4 regions of the Streptomyces sp. NBC_00086 genome follow, and region 4 is predicted to be linked to each of the others. Evidence: riboswitches for the same ligand, from Rfam matches in the RefSeq annotation. Region 4 holds a riboswitch; each other region holds the start of a gene.

Region 1 (5,519 bases), 1.4 Mb from region 4:
GGCCGTCCGCGACGCTGAACGAGGCGCTCGCGCTCCTCGGCTGAATTCAGCCACGGCAGGACTGAGTTCCGTCAGGAACGAGTCCTGCCAGGGCTGAGGTCCGTCAGGACCGAGGTCCACCGCTCCAACGGGTGCGCCCCGGTCGGCAGTCGCCGGCCGGGGCGAACCCGTTTCCGCGTCCGGTCACAGGGGGTGCACCTGCTCCGGCGCGAAGGCCAGCGGGTCACGTCCGGCGGCCAGGATCCGCAGCCCGGGGGCCACGGCGAGCAGTTCGCGCAGCCAGTCCAGGGCCTCGGACGCGAGGTGCTCGCAGCCGTCGAGGACGAGCAGCATGTCGCGCTCCGCCAGCCACGACGTGGCGTTCGACGTACCGCACGGCAGGAACGGCATGCCCGGTACGCAGCCCAGAGCGGCCGTCAGGTCGCGGACCCCGAACCGCCGGTCCATGGACACCACGGCCACGCCGTCGTAAAAATTGGACGAGAGCCGTTGCCCGATCTCGTGCACCAACTGGCTCCGGGGCTCACGGAACCGACCGGTGACGGTCAGCACTTTGCCCTTCCGCACGGCGGTGAAAAGACGGGACAGCTCCGCGGAGGTCGCCGGGAACGTACCGGCTCCTCTGGAATCCCTCATCGGCACGATGCCCCCCTGCATGCGTGACCTGCGGCAAGAGGGTTGTTTCAAGCCGCATGAAGACGATTATGCGCCACTTTTCTGGAAAGGCCAGGGGAATTCCCTATTCCGGTGAATCGCCCGTGGCGCCCGGTGATCGCAGCAGTTGTACAGGTCACACGCCTTTGTCCAGCCGGGCGTGCAGAGGTGCCGCTCTGAGGTGCGGCCTTTCCCTCGCGAGCGCACCGAATCCCGTCCCGTCTCCGTCCGATCTCCGTCCGATCTCTGTCCTACCTCCGCCCCGTCCCCCGGGGAACAGTTGTCCGGGGCCCCGGAATCCGCTGTACTGCTGCAGTGCCGCCCGATGTACGGGCATGGCGCGGGCATATTCGGGGGAGGGGTCAGGATGAGTGCGGACCGGCGTCGGGCAGGGCGGGGCGCGAGACCCGCGTCGCACCGGCGCCGTGCGGGATTCCGGCGTCGAAGACCCCTGCTGAGCCTCCTCCTGTCCGCCTTCCTCCTCGTGGGCGTCTGCGCCGCGACGGGCATCGCCTGGGAGCCCCGTACCGTCGCGGACGCACGGACCCGCTCGGGACCCGGCCCGGCCGCCACCCTGCCCGGGACCCCCGGCGACGGCCCCGCGCCCGCCACCACCGGCCCCACCGCCACCGGCGCGGGCAGCGCCGCCCCGCAGAGCCCGGGCGGGCCGGCCCCGGACCCGAAGGCCCAGGGGTCCGGTACGGACGGCGGGACGCGCCCCACCGGAGCCCTGCCCTTCGACCTGCCGCAGCCGGCCGCCCTGCGCTCCGGCGCCGCCGGCAAGAAGCTGGTCTTCGCCCACTACTTCACCCCGTACCCGCTCTCCCTGGACAACGCGAACGCCGACGTCGACTACTACACGCGCAACTACCTGAAGCCGGACGGCGAGAGCGGCAAGCACGCGCGCTACGGCGGCCTGCTGCGCGACCGGCCCCCGCCCGTCGCGCCCAAAGCCGGCAACTGGGAGCTCGCCAACCTCCAGCAGGAAGTCCGCACGGCACGCGCCGCCGGCATCGACGGATTCACCCTCGACCTGCTCTCCCTCTCCGGGAAGAACCTCGAACGCTGCAACCTCCTGATGGAGGCGGCCCGTTCAGTGGATCCGGGCTTCAAGATCATGCTGATGCCGGACATGACCTCCCTGGGCACCGACGACCCCGCCGTGCTCGCCGACCTCCTCGCGGACCTCGGCACGTCACCGGCCGCCCACCGGCTCCCCGACGGGCGGCTGGTCGTCTCGCCCTTCAAGGCGGAGGAGAAGAGCGCCGCCTGGTGGACCCGGGTCATGGACGTCCTGAAGTCACGGCACGGCATCCGTACCGCCTTCGTCCCGCTCTTCCTCGACTTCGGCGCGCACAGGGTTGCGTTCGAGTCCATCAGCTACGGATTCTCCGAGTGGGGCAGCCGCAGCTACGTCGGCCAGGAGGGCTCCACGCGCGACGTACGGCGCGCCCACGCCGCGGGCAAGATCTGGATGCAGCCCGTATCCGTCCAGGACGCCCGCCCCAACCAGGGGATCTACGACGAGGCGGGCAACACCGCTACCCTGCGAGCCACTTGGAACCGCGCCATCGAGGACGGGGCGGACTGGGTCCAGCTCACCACCTGGAACGACTACAGCGAGGGCAGCCAGTTCGCGCCCTCCCTGCACAACGGCCACGCCTATCTGGACCTTTCCTCGTACTACCTCACGCGGTTCAAGACGGGCGGCTGGCCGAAGATCGTCCGGGACACGCTGTACCTGAGCTCGCGCACCCAGTTCGCCGCCGCCGACCCGGCCGGCGGCCAGTCCCTCGTGATGTCGCTGCGGGGCGGCAGCGCCGCGGCCCGGGATACGGTCGAGGTCCTGAGCTTCCTGACCGCACCCGCGAGCATCCGTACGGCCGTAGGGGCGGCCGGGGACGCGCACGAAGCCCCGGCCGGGGTCCACTCCGAGCTGATTCCCCTCCGTCCCGGCGCCGGCTCGGCGGCCGTGGTGCGGGACGGCAGGACCGGGGCCCGGGTGGAGCTGCCCTACCGGGTGGACCGCACGGTGGAGGTGCAGGACCTCCAGTACCACGCCGCCAGCAGCGGCCGGGGCTGACTCCGCGAGGCCCCTGCGGCTGCTCTCCGCAGGGGCCGAAGTCCCTTGGTTCGGGACCTTCGTCACCCCATATGTAGTGGTGGCGCTCTGCTGTCGCATCCATATGTAGTGTTGGCCTTGCCGGTTCGGCGGGGCCTTGCCCCGACCGAGGCAACAGGGAACCCGGTGGGAATCCGGGACTGCCCCGCAACGGTTACGTCCGCCACGGCGGACGAGTCCGACACCTGCCGGCACGGGCCTTCGAAGAGGGCCCGCCATTCTTCCGTGCCGAGCCTCGTGGGAGGGCTGCCGTGACCGCTGCCGTCGATGCCGTAGAGACCGTGACCGAATACCTGGACCGCCGGGACTGGCGGGTGAACGCCAACGCCAACCAGGGCTATTCGCTCGGCGGGCTCATCCTCAACGCCGCGGGCAAGGTCACCGCGAACTACTGGCTGGAACGGGTCTATCCCGCCGCCGTGGCCCGCGCCCACCGCGAGGGCGACCTCCACATCCACGACCTGGACATGCTCTCCGGCTACTGCGCCGGCTGGTCCCTGCGCACCCTGCTGGCCGAGGGCCTGGGCGGAGTCCCCGGACAGATCGACTCCGCCTCGCCCAGGCACCTTTCCTCGGCCGTCGGCCAGATCGTGAACTTCCTTGGCACCCTGCAGAACGAATGGGCGGGCGCCCAGGCCTTCTCCTCCTTCGACACGTACCTCGCGCCCTACGTCCGCCTCGACGCGATGACGTACGGCCAGGTCAGGCAGTGCGTCCAGGAACTCGTGCACAACCTGAACGTGCCCTCGCGCTGGGGCACCCAGACCCCCTTCACCAACCTCACCTTCGACTGGACCTGCCCCGAGGACCTGCGCGAACAGGTCCCGGTGATCGCGGGGGAGGAGGCCGGCTTCACCTACGGCGAACTCCAGGCCGAGATGGACATGATCAACCGGGCGTACATCGAGGTGATGGCGGAAGGCGACGCCACCGGGCGGGTGTTCACCTTCCCCATCCCGACCTACAACATCACCAAGGACTTCCCCTGGGAGGGCGAGAACGCCGAGCGGCTCTTCGCGATGACCGCCAAGTACGGCCTCCCGTACTTCCAGAACTTCATCAACTCCGAGCTCGAACCGAACATGATCCGCTCCATGTGCTGCCGGCTCCAGCTCGACCTGACCGAGCTCCTCAAGCGCGGCAACGGCCTCTTCGGCAGCGCCGAGCAGACCGGATCGATCGGCGTGGTCACCCTCAACTGCGCCCGCCTCGGGCACCTTTGCGCGGGTGACGAGGAGCGGCTGCTGGCCGAGGTGGACCGGCTGTGCGAGCTGGCCAAGGAGAGCCTCGAACTCAAGCGGGTCACCGTCCAGGATCTGATCGACGGCGGCCTCTTCCCGTACACCAAGCGGTACTTGGGCACCCTGCGCAACCACTTCTCCACCATCGGCGTCAACGGCGTCAACGAGATGGTCCGCAACTTCAGCGGGGACGCGCACGACATCACCTCGCCCGAGGGGCACGCCCTCGCGGTCCGCCTCCTGGACCGGGTGCGGGCCCGGATGACCGACTTCCAGGAGAGCACCGGCCACCTCTACAACCTGGAGGCCACCCCCGCCGAAGGCACGACGTACCGCTTCGCGAAGGAGGACCGGGCCCGCTTCCCCGACATCCTCCAGGCCGGCACCGACGCCAACCCGTACTACACCAACTCCTCCCAGCTGCCCGTCGGATGGACCGACGACCCCTTCGAGGCGCTGGAGCGCCAGGACGAGCTGCAGGGCAAGTACACGGGCGGCACCGTCCTGCACCTCTACACCCCCGAGCGGATCCCGACGGCGGAGGCCTGCCGCAAGCTGGTCCGGCGCTCGCTGGAGACCTTCCGGCTCCCGTACCTGACGGTGACCCCGACCTTCTCCATCTGCGCGGACCACGGCTACCTGGCGGGGGAGCAGCCCACCTGCCCCACGTGCGGGGCGGCGTGCGAGGTGTGGACCCGGGTCATGGGCTACCACCGCCCGGTGTCCTCCTTCAACATCGGCAAGAAGGGCGAACACGCCGAGCGCGTCCACTTCAAGGCCGCGGTGTGACCGCCGCGGCGGCGCCCGGCGAGGTCGTCCGGATCGGCGGCTGGTCCCGGCTGTCCACCTGCGACTGGCCCGGCCGCCTGGTCACCACCGTCTTCTGCCAGGGCTGCCCCTGGCGGTGCGGCTACTGCCACAACCCGGGCCTGCTGCCCGCCCGGGCCCCCGCCGCCGTCTCCTGGGACGAGGTGCTCGGCCACCTCGCCCGCCGGACGGGACTGCTCGACGGGATCGTCTTCTCGGGCGGCGAACCGCTGCTCCAGCGCGGCCTGCCGCAGGCCGTGCGGGAGGCCCGTGCGCTGGGCCTGGAGGTCGGGCTGCACACCGGGGGAGCCTTCCCCCGGCGGCTGGCCCGGCTGCTGGACGCCGGCCTGCTGGACTGGGTCGGCTTCGACGTCAAGGCTCCGCCCGGCCGGTACGAGAAGGTCACCGGCATCGGCCACGCCGCCGCCTCGGCGGAGCGCAGCCTGCGCCTCCTGCTCGCCTCGGGGGTGCCCCACCAGCTCCGCACCACGGTGGACCCGGCCCTCCTGGGCCCGCCCGCCCTGGCCGAACTGGACGACTGGCTCGCGGGACTGGGCGCGGGGGCCACGCTCCGCCAGACCATGCGCCCGCCGGCGGCCTGAGGCCGGGAGCGATCCGCAGGAGACGGCCTACGAGGCTCCGCCCGCGCCCGGCGCGAACTCCGGCTGGTCCAGCAGTCGCAGCCAGCTGCCGTC
Region 2 (5,519 bases), 4.8 Mb from region 4:
TGCGCGGCGCCCTGGAGACCGGGGTCGAGCGCACCTTCGACCAGGACCCCGACCTGCCCTTCAGGCTCCTCGCCGACATCGCGCTGCGCGCGCTCTCCCCGGCCGTCAACGACCCGGCCACCGCGGTGGAGAGCATGGACCGGCTCGAAGACCTGCTGACCCGCCTCGCCGGCGTGGAGCTGGGCATCGGCCACTTCGCCGACGAGGGCGGACGGTCGCGGGTCACGCTCCCGGTGCCGGACTGGGAGCGTTACGTGCGCACGGCCGTCGACGACCTGCTCTTCTCCGCCGCCGGCTCCCCGATGGCCCTGCGCAGGATGCGCGACCTGCTGAGCAGGCTGGCGGAGCGGATCCCTGAAGGTCGGCGCGGGATCGTACGGGACCGGCTGCAGTGGGTCGACCGGGCGGGGAGCGAGCGGTACCCCCTCATCTGGGCCGCCTCACCCGGCGGGTAGAGCCGCCCCCCGGCCGGCACCCGGGCGCCCCGGATGCCGGCCGCCCCACGGAGGTCAGGCGCTCGGCGCCACCTCCGAGCGCACCCTGCGGGCCGCCTCGACGAGGTTCTCCAGCGAGGCCCGCGTCTCGGGCCAGCCGCGGGTCTTCAGGCCGCAGTCGGGGTTGACCCAGAGGCGTTCGGCCGGGATCGCCCCAAGTCCCTTGCGCAGCAGGGTCGCCGCTTCCCCGGCCGAGGGGATGCGGGGAGAGTGGATGTCCCAGACGCCGGGGCCGACCTCGCGCGGGTAGCCCGCGCCGGCGAGTTCGTCCGCGACCTGCATGTGGGAGCGGGCCGCCTCCAGGCTGATGACGTCCGCGTCGAGGTTCTCGATGGCCTCGACGATGTCCCCGAACTCCGCGTAGCACATGTGGGTGTGGATCTGGGTGTCCGGACGGACGCCGCTGGTGGTGAGGCGGAAGGATTCCGTGGCCCACGCCAGGTAGCCGGCGTGGTCGGCGGCGCGCAGCGGCAGGGTTTCACGCAGGGCGGGCTCGTCGACCTGGATGACGGAGGTGCCGGCGGCCTCCAGGTCGGCCACCTCGTCGCGGAGCGCCAGCGCGACCTGGCGGGCGGTGGCGGCGAGCGGCTGGTCGTCGCGGACGAAGGACCAGGCGAGCATGGTGACGGGGCCGGTGAGCATGCCCTTGACCGGCTTGGCCGTCTGCTCCTGGGCGTACGCGGTCCAGCGCACGGTCATCGGGTCGGGGCGCGAGATGTCTCCGGCGAGGACCGGCGGGCGGACGTAGCGGGTGCCGTAGGACTGGACCCAGCCGTGCCGGGTGGCGAGGTAGCCGGTCAGCTGTTCGGCGAAGTACTGGACCATGTCGCTGCGTTCGGGCTCTCCGTGTACGAGTACGTCGAGGCCGGCCTTCTCCTGGAAGGCGACGACCTCGCGGATCTCGGCCCGGATGCGGTCCTCGTAGGCCGCCGTGTCGATGCGTCCCGCGCGCAGGTCGGCGCGGGCGGTGCGCAGTTCCGTGGTCTGCGGGAAGGAGCCGATGGTGGTGGTGGGAAGGAGCGGCAGGCCGAGGTGGGCGCGCTGGGCGGCGGCCCGTTCGGCGTAGGCGGGGAGGCGGCGGCCGTCGGTGTCGGTGATCGCGGCGGTGCGGGCGCGGACGGCCGGGTCGTGGGTGATCCGGGAGGCGGCGCGGGAGGCCAGGTCGGCCCGGTTCGCGGCGAGTTCGGCCGCGATCGCGTCGGTGCCCCGGGCGAGTCCGCGGGCCAGCGTGCTGATCTCGGTGCTCTTCTGCCGGGCGAAGGCGAGCCAGCGCCCGATCTGCGGGTCGGTGTCCCGCTCGGCGTCCGCGTCGAGGGGGACGTGCAGCAGGGAGCAGGACGCGGCGACGTCGACCCGGCCCGCGAGGCCGAGCAGGGTGCCCAGGGTCGCCAGTGACTGCTGGTAGTCATTGATCCAGATGTTGCGGCCGTTGACCACGCCCGCGACCAGGCGCTTGCCGGGGATGCCGCCGGCCGCGGCGAGGTCGTCGAGGTTGGCGGCGGCCCGGTCGGTGAAGTCGAGGGCGAGGCCCTCCACGGGCGCCTTCGCCAGTACGGGCAGCGCTTCGCCGAGCCGGTCGAAGTAGGAGGCGACGAGCAGCTTGGGGCGCTGGGCGAGGCTGAGGCCGCCGAGTTCGCGGTAGGCGCGGGCCGCCGCGTTCAGTTCGGCCGGGGTGCGGTCCTGGACCAGGGCCGGTTCGTCGAGCTGGACCCAGGCGGCGCCGGCAGCGCGCAGTTCGGTGATGACCCGTGCGTAGACGGGGAGCAGCCGGTCGAGGAGGGCCAGCGGATCGAAGCCGGGGGGCGTGCCGGGTGCGGGCTTGGCGAGGAGGAGGTAGGTCACAGGTCCGACCAGGACCGGGCGGGCCCTGTGGCCGAGGGCCAGGGCCTCCTTCAACTCGGCCACCTGCCGGGCGGGTTCGGCGGTGAAGACGGTGTCGGGACCCAGTTCGGGCACCAGGTAGTGGTAGTTGGTGTCGAACCACTTGGTCATCTCCAGCGGGGCCACGTCCTGGGTGCCCCGCGCCATCGCGAAGTAGCCGTCCAGGGCGTCCGCCGCGACGGCGGACCGGTGGCGGTCGGGGATCGCGCCGACCATGACCGTGGTGTCCAGGACGTGGTCGTAGTACGAGAAGTCGCCGGTGGGAACCTCGGTGATGCCGGCCTCGGCGAGCCGGGCCCAGTTGGTCCGGCGCAGGTCGCGGGCCGTGGCGCGGAGGGCTTCGGCGGTGACGCGGCCCTTCCAGTAGCCCTCGACCGCCTTCTTCAGTTCCCGGTTCTGTCCCTGGCGGGGGTACCCGTACACGGTGGCCCCTACGGGCGCGGCTGCGGACTCGGTGGTCACGGAACTCTCCTTCGCGAGCGTGTCTCCATGGCCCGGTGACGGGTCGCGGACGCGAAGGGTGCGGGAACGGGCGGGTGTTGGGGTCGCGTACGGCTCGGTACGCGACGGGAGGATCCGCCTGAAGCACGCCGACCCGCCCACGAGGTCACCGGGAAACCGTGCGCGGTCGTTCGCGCACGGGCAACGGGCAGGTCTTCGGACTCGCGGGCTCGCCTGCCGGTCTCCCGGCGGGCACCTAATGGCCGTCGCTTCCCAGGACCGCTTCCGGTCCCAGTGCGTATGACGGCGGTCGTTCCCGCTCACCGCTGCGGGGCAGTCCCGGATTCCCACCGGGTTCCCTCTTACGACGCATCCCGCCTGGCGGACGGGGGCGAACCAGCTGCGAGGCCCACAGTAGGGCGGACGCCCGGTGAATGAACACGACTTCCCGCATGCCGGACGGTGAGATGAGACACGGAGAGGCCTGCCGAGAAGCAAGCGGGGCGCGCGGACGGCCGGGTACGGCCGAACGGGCGAGTGACGCTGACGGCCCGGCAGATGACATGGAGTCACGACTATACCAATTGTGGTGGATTGTCTGATTCTAGGGTGTACTGGACACCGGCAACACCGTCCAGGAACTGGAGCGTTACGTGGCATCCACCACTCTCACCGTCTGGAAGTTCCCCACTCCCGAGGGGGCCCAGCAGGCGGAGTCCGCCCTGCTCGCCCTGCAGAAGGAACAGCTCATACAGGTGCACGACGCCGCGGTCGTCACCTGGCACGAAGACGCCAGGAAGCCGAAGACCCAGCAGTTGAACAGCCTCACGGGAGCCGGCGCGCTGTCCGGCACCTTCTGGGGGATGCTCTTCGGGCTCCTGTTCTTCGTGCCGCTGCTCGGCGCCGCCGTGGGTGCGGCAGCCGGGGCCATCGGTGGATCGCTGTCCGACGTCGGGATCGACGACCAGTTCATCGACGACGTGAAGTCCGAGGTGAAGCCCGGGACTTCCGCACTGTTCCTGCTCTCCTCCGACGCCGTGGTCGAGCGGGTGCGCGCCTCCTTCCCCGGCGGGCAGGCGCAGCTGATCCGCTCCAACCTCTCCGGCACGCAGGAGCAGCAGCTCCGCGAGGTCTTCGCGGCCTGAGACCCACCCGTCGCCGCGACGTCTCGGCCCGGACCGGTGGGTCTCCTCCCCCGGATCCGGGCCGCAGCGGTGTGCGCGCCGCCCTCGGCACCGCACTCGGGTACTGGCCCCGCACGCCCCGCCCGGCCCGCCGCGCCCCGGACTCCACCCCGGCCGCGGCGGCCCGGGCGGGGCGTTTCGCGTCCCCGCCGGAGGGGACCTTTGGCCCGGCCCGTGGGACCAAAGACCCGGATTGGGCCCCTGAGCTGCTGTTAGCGTTGAGGTGTCGCCGCCCGTGAGTGCACTGCGCTCGCCCATTCGATGGCCGATGGCCGCGACCGCGTATGCCGTATGCCCTGCCGAGAGGAGGCGATCGCCCCATGGATCACAGTCCGAGTCCGCTGAACCACCCGCGCCGCGTCGCCTCGTCCTGCGCCGCGCTCTGAGCCGCACCTCCGCGTAGCCAGAGCTCTCGCTCCACCCCCGACGGCCCGTCGGCGCTCGCCGCCCGGCCGCTCACCCTTGCCCGGCCCGTTCCGGCAACCCCGCGCCCAGCCCTTGCGGCGGGCTCGTCCGGCATGCTCCGGGCTCCTCCACCCACCCCTTTCCGGGGCGTCCACAGGCCGCTCCGTCCGGTCCGCGCGAGGTCTCGCGCACCGTCACGCCCATTTCCCCGCACGTCCCCGTTCACCAGAAGGAAGCACTGTCATGACCATCAGCACGAACACCAACACCCGCACCGACGCCGCCTCGACCGCCGATGAGCAGGCCCAGGCCCTGGCCGTCCTGCACGAGATCCGCGACGAACTGCGCGATTTCAACCGGGACATGGACCGCCTGAACGCCCTGACGGAAGATCAGGTCAAGTCCACCGTGGAGAACCGGAAGCTGACGGCGCTGACCCTCATGTTCGTCATTCCGTCCACCTTCGCCGCGATCCCGGGCGCCAACTTCGAGCACCTCAACGAGTACGGCTTCGACAACTTCTTCGCCCTGCCGGTCCTCCTGGGCACCGTACTCGCCGCATCCCTGGGCACCTTCGTCTTCGTCAAGAAGAAGGGCTGGCTCTAGGCCGTCGCCGCCGGCGCGGGCAGGGGCGGGAGGCCCGGCGCCGACAGCCAGGCCGCGAACAGGTCGTCCAGCGGTTCGAGCGCGTAGCGGGACGCGTGCGCGGTGAAACCGGCCGTGGTGACCACGCCGTGGCGGTTCACGGTGGCCCACTCCCGCAGCATGCGGAAGAACGGGCCGTCCCCCAGCGCGCAGCGGATCGCGTGCACGGCGAGGCCGCCGCGCTGGTAGAGGCGGTCGTCGAACATCAGCTTGCGTCCCGGGTCGGCCAGCAGGAGGTCCTGCGGCTGCCCGGAGAGCAAGCGGTGTGCGGCGGCCGCCAGTTCGTGCGCGGTGCGGCCGCCGGAGCGCTCCGACCAGAGCCATTCCGCGTACTTGGCGAAGCCCTCGTTGAGCCAGATGTGCCGCCAGTCGGCGATGGTCACGCTGTTGCCGAACCACTGGTGCGCGAGCTCGTGGGCGATGAGCCGCTCGGAGCCGCGTACGCCGTCCACGTGGTTGGAGCCGAACA
Region 3 (5,519 bases), 1.5 Mb from region 4:
GCTGGAAGCCTTCGCGGAGACCTACTCGTACTCCCTGCAGCAGACCCTGAACCAGATGGCCGAGCGCGTGCTCGACAACTGCCCCAAGGTCAACGAGGTGCGCCTCAACCTCCCCAACAAGCACCACTTCCTCGTCGACCTGGAGCCCTTCGGCCTCAAGAACGACAACGAGGTCTACTTCGCGGCCGACCGCATGTACGGCCTCATCGAGGGCACCGTGCACCGCGACGGCGTGCAGCCGGTGATCGCGACGAGCGACTGGATCGTGGCCTGACGCCCGCTCCCCACCCACGGTAGTTCGGCCCGGACCGCGTCGCGGGGTCCGGGCCGCTGCGCGTTCGCGGCCCGACTCAGCCCGGCCCGCCCCGATCCGACGCCGCGCCGTGAAGCTCAAGTCTTGCTCTGAGACGGCAGGACGGGGGTTGGGCGCCGCACCGTCAGGTGACACTGCTGACAGACGAGGCGGGCCGAAACGGGGGGTGGACCCGGTATGCGGTGGGTGTTCCGGCAGTTCGCAAGGGGTTCGCACGAGATGCGGGACCTGGACGTGTACGACATCGCGTTCCTGGCGGGTGGGGCGCGGCGGGTGGCGGACAGCGCGATGGTCGCGCTGAACAGGCGCGGCCTGCTCGTGGTGCACAAGGCGCAGGTGCGTACGGTGGGCGGGGAGTTGCCCGGGCACGCGGTCGAGCGTCGTGTGCTCGCGTTCTGCGGGCGCACCAGGAGCGTCGACTCGGTCCGCGCCGACCTGCACCGCTCCCTGGAGGGCTACGAGATCGGCCGTCGGCTGGCCGCATGGGGCCTGGTGAAGGGCGCGGACCGCCGCGTGACCCGTAGCGGGAGACGACACCTGGAGGCGGCCGGGCGCGACGCGAGCATCCCGGAGTACGTCCTGCGCGGGGCCGCCGGCGTCCTGGACGCCACGGCCCGACGCCCGGTCGGCCGCCCGGTCGGCCGCGCGCAGGCGGTTCCACGCCGTCGTGGCCCGACGTCGGGGCGCAGGCTGCCGCGCATGGACGGCGACTCCGATCCCGGCTCGCACTCGGGCTCGTACTCCGACGGCGGCGGAGGCGGCGGAGGCGGCGACGGCGGAGGCGGCGGTGAGTGAGGCGGGGAGTCAGGGACTGCCCGGCGGATCCTCCGGCCCGCCCACGAGCAGGTTCCAGCGCCCGGAGCGCCCCGTCAGCGTCGTCACCGACCCCGGGCGTGCGTCGAGCCGCCAGAAGGCCGCCGCCGGCAGCTCCAGGGCCCACACCACGGCCGCCCGTACGACGCCCTGCCCGGCCACCGCCCGGTGCGTCCCCGGCGCCAGCGCGCCCAGGTGTGCGCCGACCCGCGCGATCAGCGTCTCGACCGACTCGCCGCCGCCCGGGGGCGCGTACGCGGTGTCGGTCATCCACCTCCGCAGCCCCTCGGGGTCCTCCCCGGCCACGTCGTCCATGGCCCGCCCGGCCCAGGCGCCGTGGTCCTGCCCGCGCAGCCCTTCGTGCCCGGGGCACGGATCTGCGGACGGGAAGCGGTGGAGGCGCCCCGCTTCGTCCAGAGGCGGAATCACGAGACGGACTCGTACGGTGGTGGGGTGCACCGTCCGATTCTTCCGGGGTTTCGCACCGCGTTCAACCATCGGCCATCTGTTGGGTGCGGACATGACAATCAACCCCGCGAGCGTCTTCCTCTCAGGGCAAAACCCTCATAAAGGAAGAACATTGACCACACGTCTCGCCGCCCGCGCCTCCGCACTCGTGCTCTGCACGGCACTCGCCGGGTCCGTGGCGCTCCCCGCACAGGCCTCCTCGATCGGCACCGTCCGGCCCAGGGCCGAGACCGCGCCGCTGTACGACGACGAGGCCGGCGGCGACGCCAACGCGGACGACCCGGCGATCTGGCGCAACGCCGCCGACCCGGGCCGCAGCCTGGTGATCGCGACCGCCAAGCAGGGCGGCCTGCGGGTCTACGACCTGGAGGCCCGGCAGGTGCAGTCGCTGCCCGCCCCGGCCGGACCGGGCGCCGACGACGCACCCGGCCGCTTCAACAACGTCGACCTGGTCAGCGGCCTGCGCCTGGGCGGCGGGCGCGCCGATGTCGCGGTGGTCAGCGACCGGGGCAACGACCGGCTGCGGATCTACCGGATCGACCGGAACCGGCCCGGCGGCCCGCTCACCGACGTCACCGACCCGGGAGCGCGCCCGGTCTTCTCCGCCGACCAGGCCGAGATCAACGAGCAGAAGACCGCGTACGGCCTGGCCACCTGGACGGACCGCAAGAGCGGCCGGTCCTACGCGGCGGTCAGTCAGCGCAACCGCACCCGGATCGCCCTGCTGGAGCTGGTCGCCACCCCCGCAGGCACGGTCGACTACCGCCAGGTGCGCACGCTGGACCTGCCGTCCTCCTTCCGCCTGCCGAACGGCGCTTCCTGGACGCCCTGTGCCGAGCCGGGCGAACTGCCGCAGATCGAGGGCATGGTCGTCGACCCCGCGGACGGCACCCTGTACGCGGGGCAGGAGGACGTCGGGATCTGGCGCATCGACGCGGGCCTCGGCGGCACGCCGAAGCTGATCGACAAGGTGCGCGAGTACGGCGTGCCCGGCACCTACGACGAGGAGACCGAGGAGTGCGCGCCCGGCGCCGATCCCGGCTACGGGGGCAAGCGCCTGAAGGCCGACGTCGAGGGCCTGACCCTGGTCACCGAGGCCGACGGCGACGGCTACCTGCTCGCCTCCAGCCAGGGTGACGACACCTTCGTCGCCTACGACCGCGAGCGCGAGGACCACAACGAGTTCGAGGGCGCCTTCCGCATCACCGCGGCCTCCGCCACCCTTGACGGCTCCGAGGTCTGCGACGGCGCCGCCGCCCTCAACGCCCCCCTCGGTACGCGCTATCCCCGCGGCCTGCTCGTCGTCCAGGACGGCCGGGAAACCCCGGGCGACGGCGACCGCGAGGCGACCGGCTTCAAGTTCGTCGGCCTGGGCGAGGTGGTCGACGCCATCGGCTGACGCCGTCGGCCGGTGAGACGCGCCGGTGAGACGAGCCGGTGCGACGAGCCGGTGAGACGGAACCCTCCTGCAAGGACGCTGTAAGGCCGCCATAAAGAGCGGTACGGTGGCGGACGACAAGACGACGGTATGACGGAAGTCCGGTTGAGAATCCGGCACGGTCGCGCCACTGTGAATCCTCCCGGAGGGGGAGGAAAGTCAGACCCGCCACCGTCGTCGCAAGCACCACTGACCGGGACGCGTGTTCCCTCTGGAGGTTCCTGCCATGGCCGACTCCGCCGTGCCCACGACTGCCGCCCCGCTGGCCGTCGCACCCATCTCCCTCTCCACCCTGGCCCCTTGGGCGCTGTTCGTGGGCGTTCTGATGCTGGTCCTGCTCTACCTCGTCGGCGCCGAGCAGGGCGCCACCGCGATCTTCGAAGGCGACACCGTGCACGAGTGGATGCACGACGGCCGCCACCTCCTCGGCTTCCCCTGCCACTGATCCACCGATCCGCAAGGGACCGAAAACTTCATGAACCCCATTTCCCCCCGCGTGCTCCTCATCAGGGGCATGCTCGCCGGCCTGCTCGCCGGAGTTGCCGCGTTCCTCGTCGCGTACTTCCTGGGCGAGTCCCAGGTCGACGCGGCGATCGCCCTGGAGGAAGCCGGATCCCACGATCACGGTGACGCCGAGGCGGCTCCGGTCAGCCGGGCCCTCCAGGCCACGGCCGGGCTGGGCACCGGAACCCTGCTCTACGGGATCGCGCTCGGCGGCATCGCCGCGCTCGTCTACTGCTACGCCCTGGGCCGGATCGGCCGCTTCGGCCCCCGGGCCACGGCGCTGCTGGTCTCCGGCGGTCTGTTCGTCACCGTCACCCTGGTGCCGTTCTTCAAGTACCCCGCCAACCCGCCGGCCGTCGGAGACCCCGAGACCACGGTCCAGCGGACCACCCTCTACGTCCTGATGCTCGCGCTCGGCCTGCTGCTCGCGGCCGCCGCGCTGATCCTGGGCCGGCGCCTCGCGCCGCGCCTGGGCAACTGGAACGCCTCGATCGCAGCCTCGCTCGCCTTCGTGGTGGCCGTCGCCGTCGCCTACGCGTTCCTGCCCGGCATCAACGAGGTGCCGACGGGCTTCCCGGCGGCGCTCGTCTGGCAGTTCCGGCTCGCCTCGCTCGCCATTCAGGCCGCGATGTGGGGAACTTTCGGCCTGGCTTTCGGATTTCTTGCCGAACGGGCTCTTGTCCCCGCCGCAACACCCAAGGAGGCTGTACAGCCTGCGAGTTGACGTCTTGCGTGCAAGTGAATGAGAGGCTGGTGACGGCGCGGTGGCGACGGCGACCCGAGAGCTCGGGGACCATCGAAGACCCAAAGGCCGCCGGGAGGCGCCGCACTGGCTTCACTTGCCGCACTGGCTTCGCCTGCCGCACCTGCCCAACCGGCAGCAGTGGCGAGACGTGCGGGAGTGGCGGGGCTGGACGGGCGCGGCCCCGTTCTGGCTGAACGCGGTGCTCCTGCTGCTGACCCCCTTCTCCACCGTCACCCTGCTCGCGCAGATCGGCATCATCGCGGGCCTGACCGCCGTCGCCGGTCTGGCCCGCCACCTCTGGTCGGGTGACTACGGCCATGCGGCCATCCACTCCGCCGCCGCGCTCATGGGTGCGGCGGCAGTGGCGGTGGTCGTGGTCTGACGGGGGGCTCGCCGGGGGGCTAGCCCCCCGAACGACCTTCCCGGCTCCCGGATGTGATGGCCGGGGATGCCCAACCATCCTCGTTTCATGACCACTTACCGCAGCAAGACCGCACTCGTCGCCCTGGCCGCCACGGCCGTGGCGGCCACGCTGACCGGTACCGCCGGCGCCGCGGCCGCCACCGCCGCCGGCCGCGCCGCCGCGCCCACCCTGGCCTGGACGGCGTGCACCCACACGGGCCACCTCGACGGCCAGCAGTGCGCGAAGCTGTCCGTCCCCCTCGACTACGCCGACCCGGCCGGCCCGCACGTCGACCTCGCCGTGTCCCGGCTGCCCAGCACCCGTCCCGCCGCCCGGCGCGGGACGCTGGCCGTGGTCCCCGGCGGGCCGGGCGGCTCGGGCGTGCAGCGGCTCTCGCAGAAGGGGGCCGCGCTGGCGGGGCAACTGGACGGCGCGTACGACCTCGTCGCGCTCGACCCGCGCGGAGTCGGCGGCAGCGTCACCGCCGAATGCGGCCTGGACGCGGCCGACCGGCGCCTGACGACCCTGCGCTCCTGGCCCGGCGCCGACGGGGGGATCGCGGAGAACGTCGACCGCTCCCGCCGGGTGGCCGAGGCCTGTGCCGCGAACGGCGGCGCGGAGCTGCGCAGTTTCACCACCGCCAACCAGGCGCGCGACATGGACCGCTTCCGGGAGGCCCTCGGCGAGCGCAAGCTCTCGGTGTGGGCCGTCTCCTACGGGACCTACGTGACGGCGGTGTACGCGCAGAAGTTCCCGCACCGCACCGACCGCCTGGTGCTGGACAGCAGCGGGGACCCCGACCCGACGCGGGTCGCGCGCGGCTGGCTCGCGAACA
Region 4 (5,519 bases):
CGGGGTGCAGGGCCGCGACCGGGGTCGGGACGTGCGGGACCCCGTAGGACCCCTCCCGGCGCGACACCGGGACCTCGGGCCACTCGGCCAGGACGGCGCCCGTACTGGCATCCACGAGGCGGGGGTGCCCGCAGAGGCTGACCACCCGGTCGCCGCCGCAGGCGAGCAGGGTCCCCGCCGTGAACCCGAGCCGGCTCCGGTGCAGCCACCGCACTTCGGCGGCGGACCACACGCCGATCTCGCGCGGGCCCAGGGCCACCGGTTCCTCGTCGTCCTCGCGGCGCTCGTCACCGAGCACCTCCTCGCCGGAGGCGACGGCGACTCGGCCACCGTCCAGCCAGCAGGCGGCGACGACCTCGCCGTCCACCCCCTGGGGCCGGGACACCCGTCCCCAGCAGTCGAGTTCGGCGGCGCCGGCCACCGCCGCGGCCAGGTCGAAGACCCGAACCGCGCCGAACGGATACCACTCCCACCCCGCGGACAGCAGCCGCCGCCCGTCCGGGCTCACCGCGAGCCGGGAGTGGAAGACGTCCTGTGTGTACCGGGCGGCGGGGGTCAGCCGTTCGCCCGTGGCCGCGTCCTCGGTCACGAGGATGTCGAACTGGTCCGGGCAGTGCACCAGCACCTCACGGCCGTCCGGCAGTGCGCCGAGCGCGACCGGGTAGTCGTACTCCTCGGCGTGGTAGAAGCTCCGGTCCAACTCGCGGACGATCTCCGCCCCTTCGAGGAGGAGGGCCTTGGTGCCGCGCTCCTCGTAGACCACCGTCCAGCGCCCCGAGGGCGAGCGCACCGCGCGGTCGAACCGGTAGGAGAGCACGGGGCGGAAGTCGTGTTCGCGCCCGTCCGGCGCCCAGCGGCGCAAGCCCCCGATCGGGTCGACCAGGTCCTCGCCCTCCCAGAAGAGGGACTTCGGCTCCGAGGTTGCCTTCAGCGTCTTCATGGACGCGCAACCTACCTACCGCCAGGCGGCCAGCGCCTCCGGGTTTCGGGGGCCGGGGGAGTCCGGAGCGAGCAGGCCGTGGGCCCGCAGGACGGCCGTGACCGCCGGGGACCAGGCCGGGCGCAGCCCCGCCGAGGTGAGCAGGTCCGGGTCGGACAGGAGCGCCTCGGCCGGGCCGAAGCGGATGCCGGACGGGGTCAGGACCGCCGCGTCGTCGGCCCAGCGGACCGCCAGGTCCACGTCGTGGGTGGCCATCACCACCGTCGTGCCGGCGGCGCGCAGGCCCGCGAGGACGTCGAGGAGCCGCTCCTGGCCGTCCGGGTCCAGGCCGGCCGTCGGCTCGTCCAGGATCAGTACGCGCGGAGCCATCGCCACCGCCCCCGCGATCGCCGCGCGCTTGCGCTGGCCGTAGGAGAGCAGGTGCGTGGGGCGGTCCCGGACGTGCGTGATGTCGAGTGCGGCGAGGGCCGAGTCCACGCGGGCACGGACCTCCGGAGCGGGGAGTCCCAGGTTCATCGGGCCGAAGGACACGTCCTGTTCCACCGAGGCCGCGAACAGCTGGTCGTCGGGGTCCTGCACCACCAGCTGGACGGACGTGCGCAGCCGGGTCAGTCCGGCCCGGCCGTACGAGACCTCCGTGCCGTCCAGCCGCAGCGATCCCGCGCCGGGCCGCAGGCCGCCGCTCAGCAGCCGCATCAGCGTGGTCTTGCCGCTGCCGTTGCGGCCCAGCAGGGCTAGCGCCCGGCCCGGCGCGATGGCGAAGTCGACGCCGGTCAGCACCGCCGGGCCGTCCTCGTAGGCGTAGCCCGCGCCGGACAGCTCCACCACCGCGTTCGGTGACGGGTCCGGCGACGGGTTCGGCGACGCGTTCACAGGGAGAGCCCCTTCAGGGTGAGGGTCAGGGTGATCAGGGCCGCCAGCAGCCCTGCGGTGGCCGCCAGGAAGCGCCACGACAGGGCCGCCTCCGGTACGAGGACCCGCAGCGCGCCGTCGTAGCCGCGTCCGGCCAGCCCCGCCTGGAGCTTGGCCGCGCGGTCGAAGGCCCGTACGAAGGAGGTGGCGGCGAGCCCCGCCAGGGAGCGCCACACCGCCGCCCGGCCGGTGTGACCGAGCCGGGCCGCCTGGGCCCGGCGGACCTGGGCCATGGAGTCGAGCAGCAGGAAGCCGATCCGGTACATGACCAGGGCCACGTCCACCACCGGGGCCGGCACCCCGGCCCGGACCAGTCGGGGCAGTACGTCGGAGACCGGGGTGGTGAAGGCGAACAGCAGCAGCCCGAGCGAGGCCGCCGAGGTGCGCAGCAGCAGTTCGGCGGCGAGCCGCGGGCCGTCGGGGGCCAGGGACACCGGCCCCGCCGGGCCGCCGACCGCGAACAGCAGCGGCAGCGCCCCGGTGAAGCAGAAGCCGAGCGGGATCCGGAAGGCCCGCCAGAGCTGCCGGCCGGCCACCCCGGCCGGGCCGAGCAGCACGACGAGGGTGGCGGCGGCCACCAGCGGCCCGCCCGGCCAGGGCGGCAGGCACACGGCGGTGACGGTCAGCCCGATCCCGAGCAGTGCCTTCTCCAGCGGGTGCCGGCCGCGCCAGCGACTGCCGTGCGCGGCCACGTCGATCGGCAGCACCGCCTAGGCCTCCGGGGCGGTGGCGGCTGCGGCGGCGGCCGCTCCCTGGCGGCGGCCCTTGCGGACGCCGAAGTAGTACGCGAGCACGCCCGCGCCCAGCGCCGCCTGCAAGGCGAACAGCGCGGACTCGATCTCGGCCGAGGGGGGCTCGTACAGAGGGGAGAACCAGGGCTCGTAATCCGGCTTCAGCTCGGTGATCGCCGTCTCCGCCTGAGCGTCGGCGCCCGCGAAGGGCTCCTCCTTGCCCTCGCCCAGCCCCAGGGCGATCGGCAGCACGGCCAGCGCCGCCACCAGGAGCAGCAGCAGGCTGTTGATCTTCGCGTTCTTGGACATCCCGCTCATCAGGCCGCCGCCTTCTCTTCGGTACGGGCGGAGGTCAGCTTCGCGACGCCCAGCCGGACCAGGTCCGACTTGCTCGACGCCATCAGCAGCCGCATCACCAGGACGGTCAGCAGCCCCTCGCTCACCGCCAGCGGTATCTGCGTGACCGCGAAGATCCCCCCGAACTTCGCGAGCGAGCCCGGGAATCCGGAGGCCGGGTCGGGGAAGGCCAGGGCGAGCTGCACGCTGGTGACGCAGTAGGTGACCAGGTCGGCGAAGAAGGCGCCGAAGAACACGGTCACCATCAGCGGGAGACCGGACTTCCGCAGCAGCCGGTAGACGGCGTAGCCCGCCCAGGGCCCGGCGATGGCCATGGAGAAGACGTTGGCGCCGAGGGTGGTGAGCCCGCCGTGTGCCAGCAGCAGCGCCTGGAAGAGCAGGGTGATCGTGCCGAGCACCGCCATGATCGGCGGCCGGAACAGGATCGCCCCGAGCCCGGTGCCCGTGGGGTGCGAGCAACTGCCCGTCACGGATGGGATCTTCAGGGCGGACAGTACGAAGGTGAAGGCTCCGGAGGCGCCGAGCAGCAGCGTGCTCTCCGGGTTGGCCTTCACCTCGCGGGTGAGCGCGCGGACGCCGTGGACGACGAAGGGGGCGGACGCGGCGCCCCAGGCGACCGCGTGCAAAGGGGGCAGGAACCCCTCGGCTATATGCATGAGTAGGGAGACCTCTCCAGCACCTCGTGGATGGACAACGCGCCCCGGCCGGTCTCCTGGCTCACGGGTTGACGTCCATGCTCCGCCTTCCCGGGCAGCGCGGAACCTCCCGCGCAGCCCAGTGGCTTTCCCGCAGGAGTGGAGCCGGACTTCCCGATCACAGTGGCGAGGGCCGCACCGGTTTCCCACCGGTTTCCCGAACACCAAGGCCCGCTGACCCTAGTCGGCCGCGCGGACCGGTAACAACCCGCCCCAATCGCGCCGGGCGGCGGCCGGATTCCGCTTGTGCGTCACACCATGTGTCGGCGTCGTCGCCGTCCGACTCAATGCCCCGGGCTGAAAAGGGAGTTCCGTAGGCCCGTGACCGCCGAGGACGGGCTGCCGCGCGTCGCCGCACTATTCCGGCCGCGTGTTCCACCCGGACGACCCGGACGGGTGCGGCCGGGTGGCGGGCCTGCCGGGCGCCGGTGAGGCTGGACGGGTGGCTACCGGAGGAGCGCGACGATGACTTACAACGCCATGTCTCACGACGACCTGCGTGCCGTGGTGATCAACTGCACCCTCAAGCGGTCGCCGGAACAGAGCCACACGCAGGGCCTGATCGACATCAGCACCGGCATCATGAAGCGCCAGGGTGTCCAGGTCGAGGTGCTCAGGGCAGTGGACCTCGACATCGCGACCGGCGTCTGGCCGGACATGACGGAGCACGGCTGGGAGACCGATGAGTGGCCGGTCATCTACTCGAAAGTCATGGCCGCAGACATCCTCACGCTGGCTGGGCCCGTATGGCTGGGTGACAACTCCTCGGTCATGAAGAAGGTGATCGAGCGCCTGTACGCCTGCTCGTCGATCCTCAACGAGCTCGGCCAGTACGCCTACTACGGTCGGGTGGGCGGGTGCCTGATCACCGGCAACGAGGACGGCGCCAAGCACTGCGCGATGAACGTCCTGTACAGCCTCCAGCACCTCGGATACGTCATTCCGCCGCAGGCGGACGCGGGCTGGGTCGGTGAGGCCGGCCCGGGCCCGTCGTACCTCGACCCCGGCTCCGGCGGGCCGGACAACGACTTCACGAACCGCAACACGACCTTCATGACCTGGAACCAGCTCCACCTGGCGAGGATGCTCAAGGACACCGGTGGCATCCCCGCCCACGGAAACCAGCGCTCCGAGTGGGACGCCGGCTGCCGGTTCGACTTCGAGAACCCCGAGCACCGTTGAGCTCGGGCCGCAAGGGACGCGGTCCAGGGCGTCAGATGAGGTCGCGGTGGCGGCCCACCTGGGTGGAGAAGAGGTAGAGCGGGGGCAGGAGGGCGGCGGCGCAGACGGTCCAGAGCGCGGTACGGGCGCCGAACTGGGTGGCGAGGAGGCCGGCGGTGAGCGCGCCGAGCGGCAGCGCGCCCCAGGAGACGAAGCGGACCGTGGCCATCACGCGGGACAGCAGTTCCGGGGGCGACTGCGTCTGCCGGTAGGTGCGGGTGGTGATCGAGCCGATGACGGTGCCGAAGGCGAAGCCGGCGTTGCCCAGGGCGAACCAGAACGCGTCCCCCGCCGACGTGGTCAGCGGGGCGAGCAGGAGCAGCGCGCCGCCGGCCAGGTCGGCCAGGATGATGCCCCGCGCGGTGCCGAGGCGCGTGGTCACGCGGACCGCGACGGCGGCGCCGGCGAGCGCGCCGACTCCGTCCATGGCGAGGACGAGACCGAGCTGCATGGAGTCGAGGCCGGCTCCGCGGACCAGGTAGAGGGGGGTGAGGGTGACGAGGGCCGCGTTGAGGAAGTTGGCGGCGGTCGCCCAGATCATGCAGGGGCGCATGACCGGGTGCTTGGTGACGTACCGCCATCCCGCGCGCATCAGCCGCAGCGCGCTCTCGCTGGTGCGGGGCACGGGGCGGCTCTCGGGGAGGGTGCGCAAGAGCACGGCGG

The links. A riboswitch is a leader RNA that binds a small molecule or an ion and turns the genes downstream of it on or off. The one in region 4 is predicted to bind cobalamin.
Region 1: another riboswitch for cobalamin. It lies ahead of OG276_RS04690 (ribonucleoside triphosphate reductase); the one in region 4 lies ahead of OG276_RS10610 (energy-coupling factor ABC transporter permease).
Region 2: another riboswitch for cobalamin. It lies ahead of metE (5-methyltetrahydropteroyltriglutamate--homocysteine S-methyltransferase); the one in region 4 lies ahead of OG276_RS10610 (energy-coupling factor ABC transporter permease).
Region 3: another riboswitch for cobalamin. It lies ahead of OG276_RS17470 (CbtB-domain containing protein); the one in region 4 lies ahead of OG276_RS10610 (energy-coupling factor ABC transporter permease).

The regions. Positions count from the first base shown of each region.
Region 1 is NZ_JAPELZ010000001.1:1,022,609-1,028,127, reverse strand. Features, by position in the region: gene OG276_RS04705 (NADP-dependent isocitrate dehydrogenase) at 1-44, shown strand, start outside; gene OG276_RS04700 (hypothetical protein) at 184-636, opposite strand; gene OG276_RS04695 (glycoside hydrolase family 71 protein) at 1,022-2,737, shown strand; cobalamin riboswitch at 2,842-2,984, shown strand; gene OG276_RS04690 (ribonucleoside triphosphate reductase) at 3,028-4,806, shown strand; gene OG276_RS04685 (anaerobic ribonucleoside-triphosphate reductase activating protein) at 4,803-5,426, shown strand; gene OG276_RS04680 (nuclear transport factor 2 family protein) at 5,454-5,519, opposite strand, start outside.
Region 2 is NZ_JAPELZ010000001.1:7,271,458-7,276,976, reverse strand. Features, by position in the region: gene OG276_RS32990 (DUF2254 family protein) at 1-455, shown strand, start outside; gene metE (5-methyltetrahydropteroyltriglutamate--homocysteine S-methyltransferase) at 510-2,837, opposite strand; cobalamin riboswitch at 3,006-3,232, opposite strand; gene OG276_RS32980 (DUF1269 domain-containing protein) at 3,470-3,961, shown strand; gene OG276_RS32975 (hypothetical protein) at 4,649-5,011, shown strand; gene OG276_RS32970 (M1 family metallopeptidase) at 5,008-5,519, opposite strand, start outside.
Region 3 is NZ_JAPELZ010000001.1:3,915,402-3,920,920, reverse strand. Features, by position in the region: gene pucL (factor-independent urate hydroxylase) at 1-274, shown strand, start outside; gene OG276_RS17485 (TIGR04222 domain-containing membrane protein) at 491-1,108, shown strand; gene OG276_RS17480 (histidine phosphatase family protein) at 1,118-1,585, opposite strand; gene OG276_RS17475 (phytase) at 1,707-2,993, shown strand; cobalamin riboswitch at 3,084-3,220, shown strand; gene OG276_RS17470 (CbtB-domain containing protein) at 3,259-3,477, shown strand; gene OG276_RS17465 (CbtA family protein) at 3,508-4,260, shown strand; gene OG276_RS17460 (hypothetical protein) at 4,376-4,663, shown strand; partial or broken gene OG276_RS17455 (alpha/beta hydrolase) at 4,751-5,519, shown strand, end outside.
Region 4 is NZ_JAPELZ010000001.1:2,431,969-2,437,487, reverse strand. Features, by position in the region: gene OG276_RS10630 (hypothetical protein) at 1-940, opposite strand, end outside; gene OG276_RS10625 (energy-coupling factor ABC transporter ATP-binding protein) at 956-1,813, opposite strand; gene cbiQ (cobalt ECF transporter T component CbiQ) at 1,810-2,559, opposite strand; gene OG276_RS10615 (energy-coupling factor ABC transporter substrate-binding protein) at 2,563-2,892, opposite strand; gene OG276_RS10610 (energy-coupling factor ABC transporter permease) at 2,901-3,596, opposite strand; cobalamin riboswitch at 3,625-3,819, opposite strand; gene OG276_RS10605 (flavodoxin family protein) at 4,101-4,817, shown strand; gene OG276_RS10600 (MFS transporter) at 4,849-5,519, opposite strand, start outside.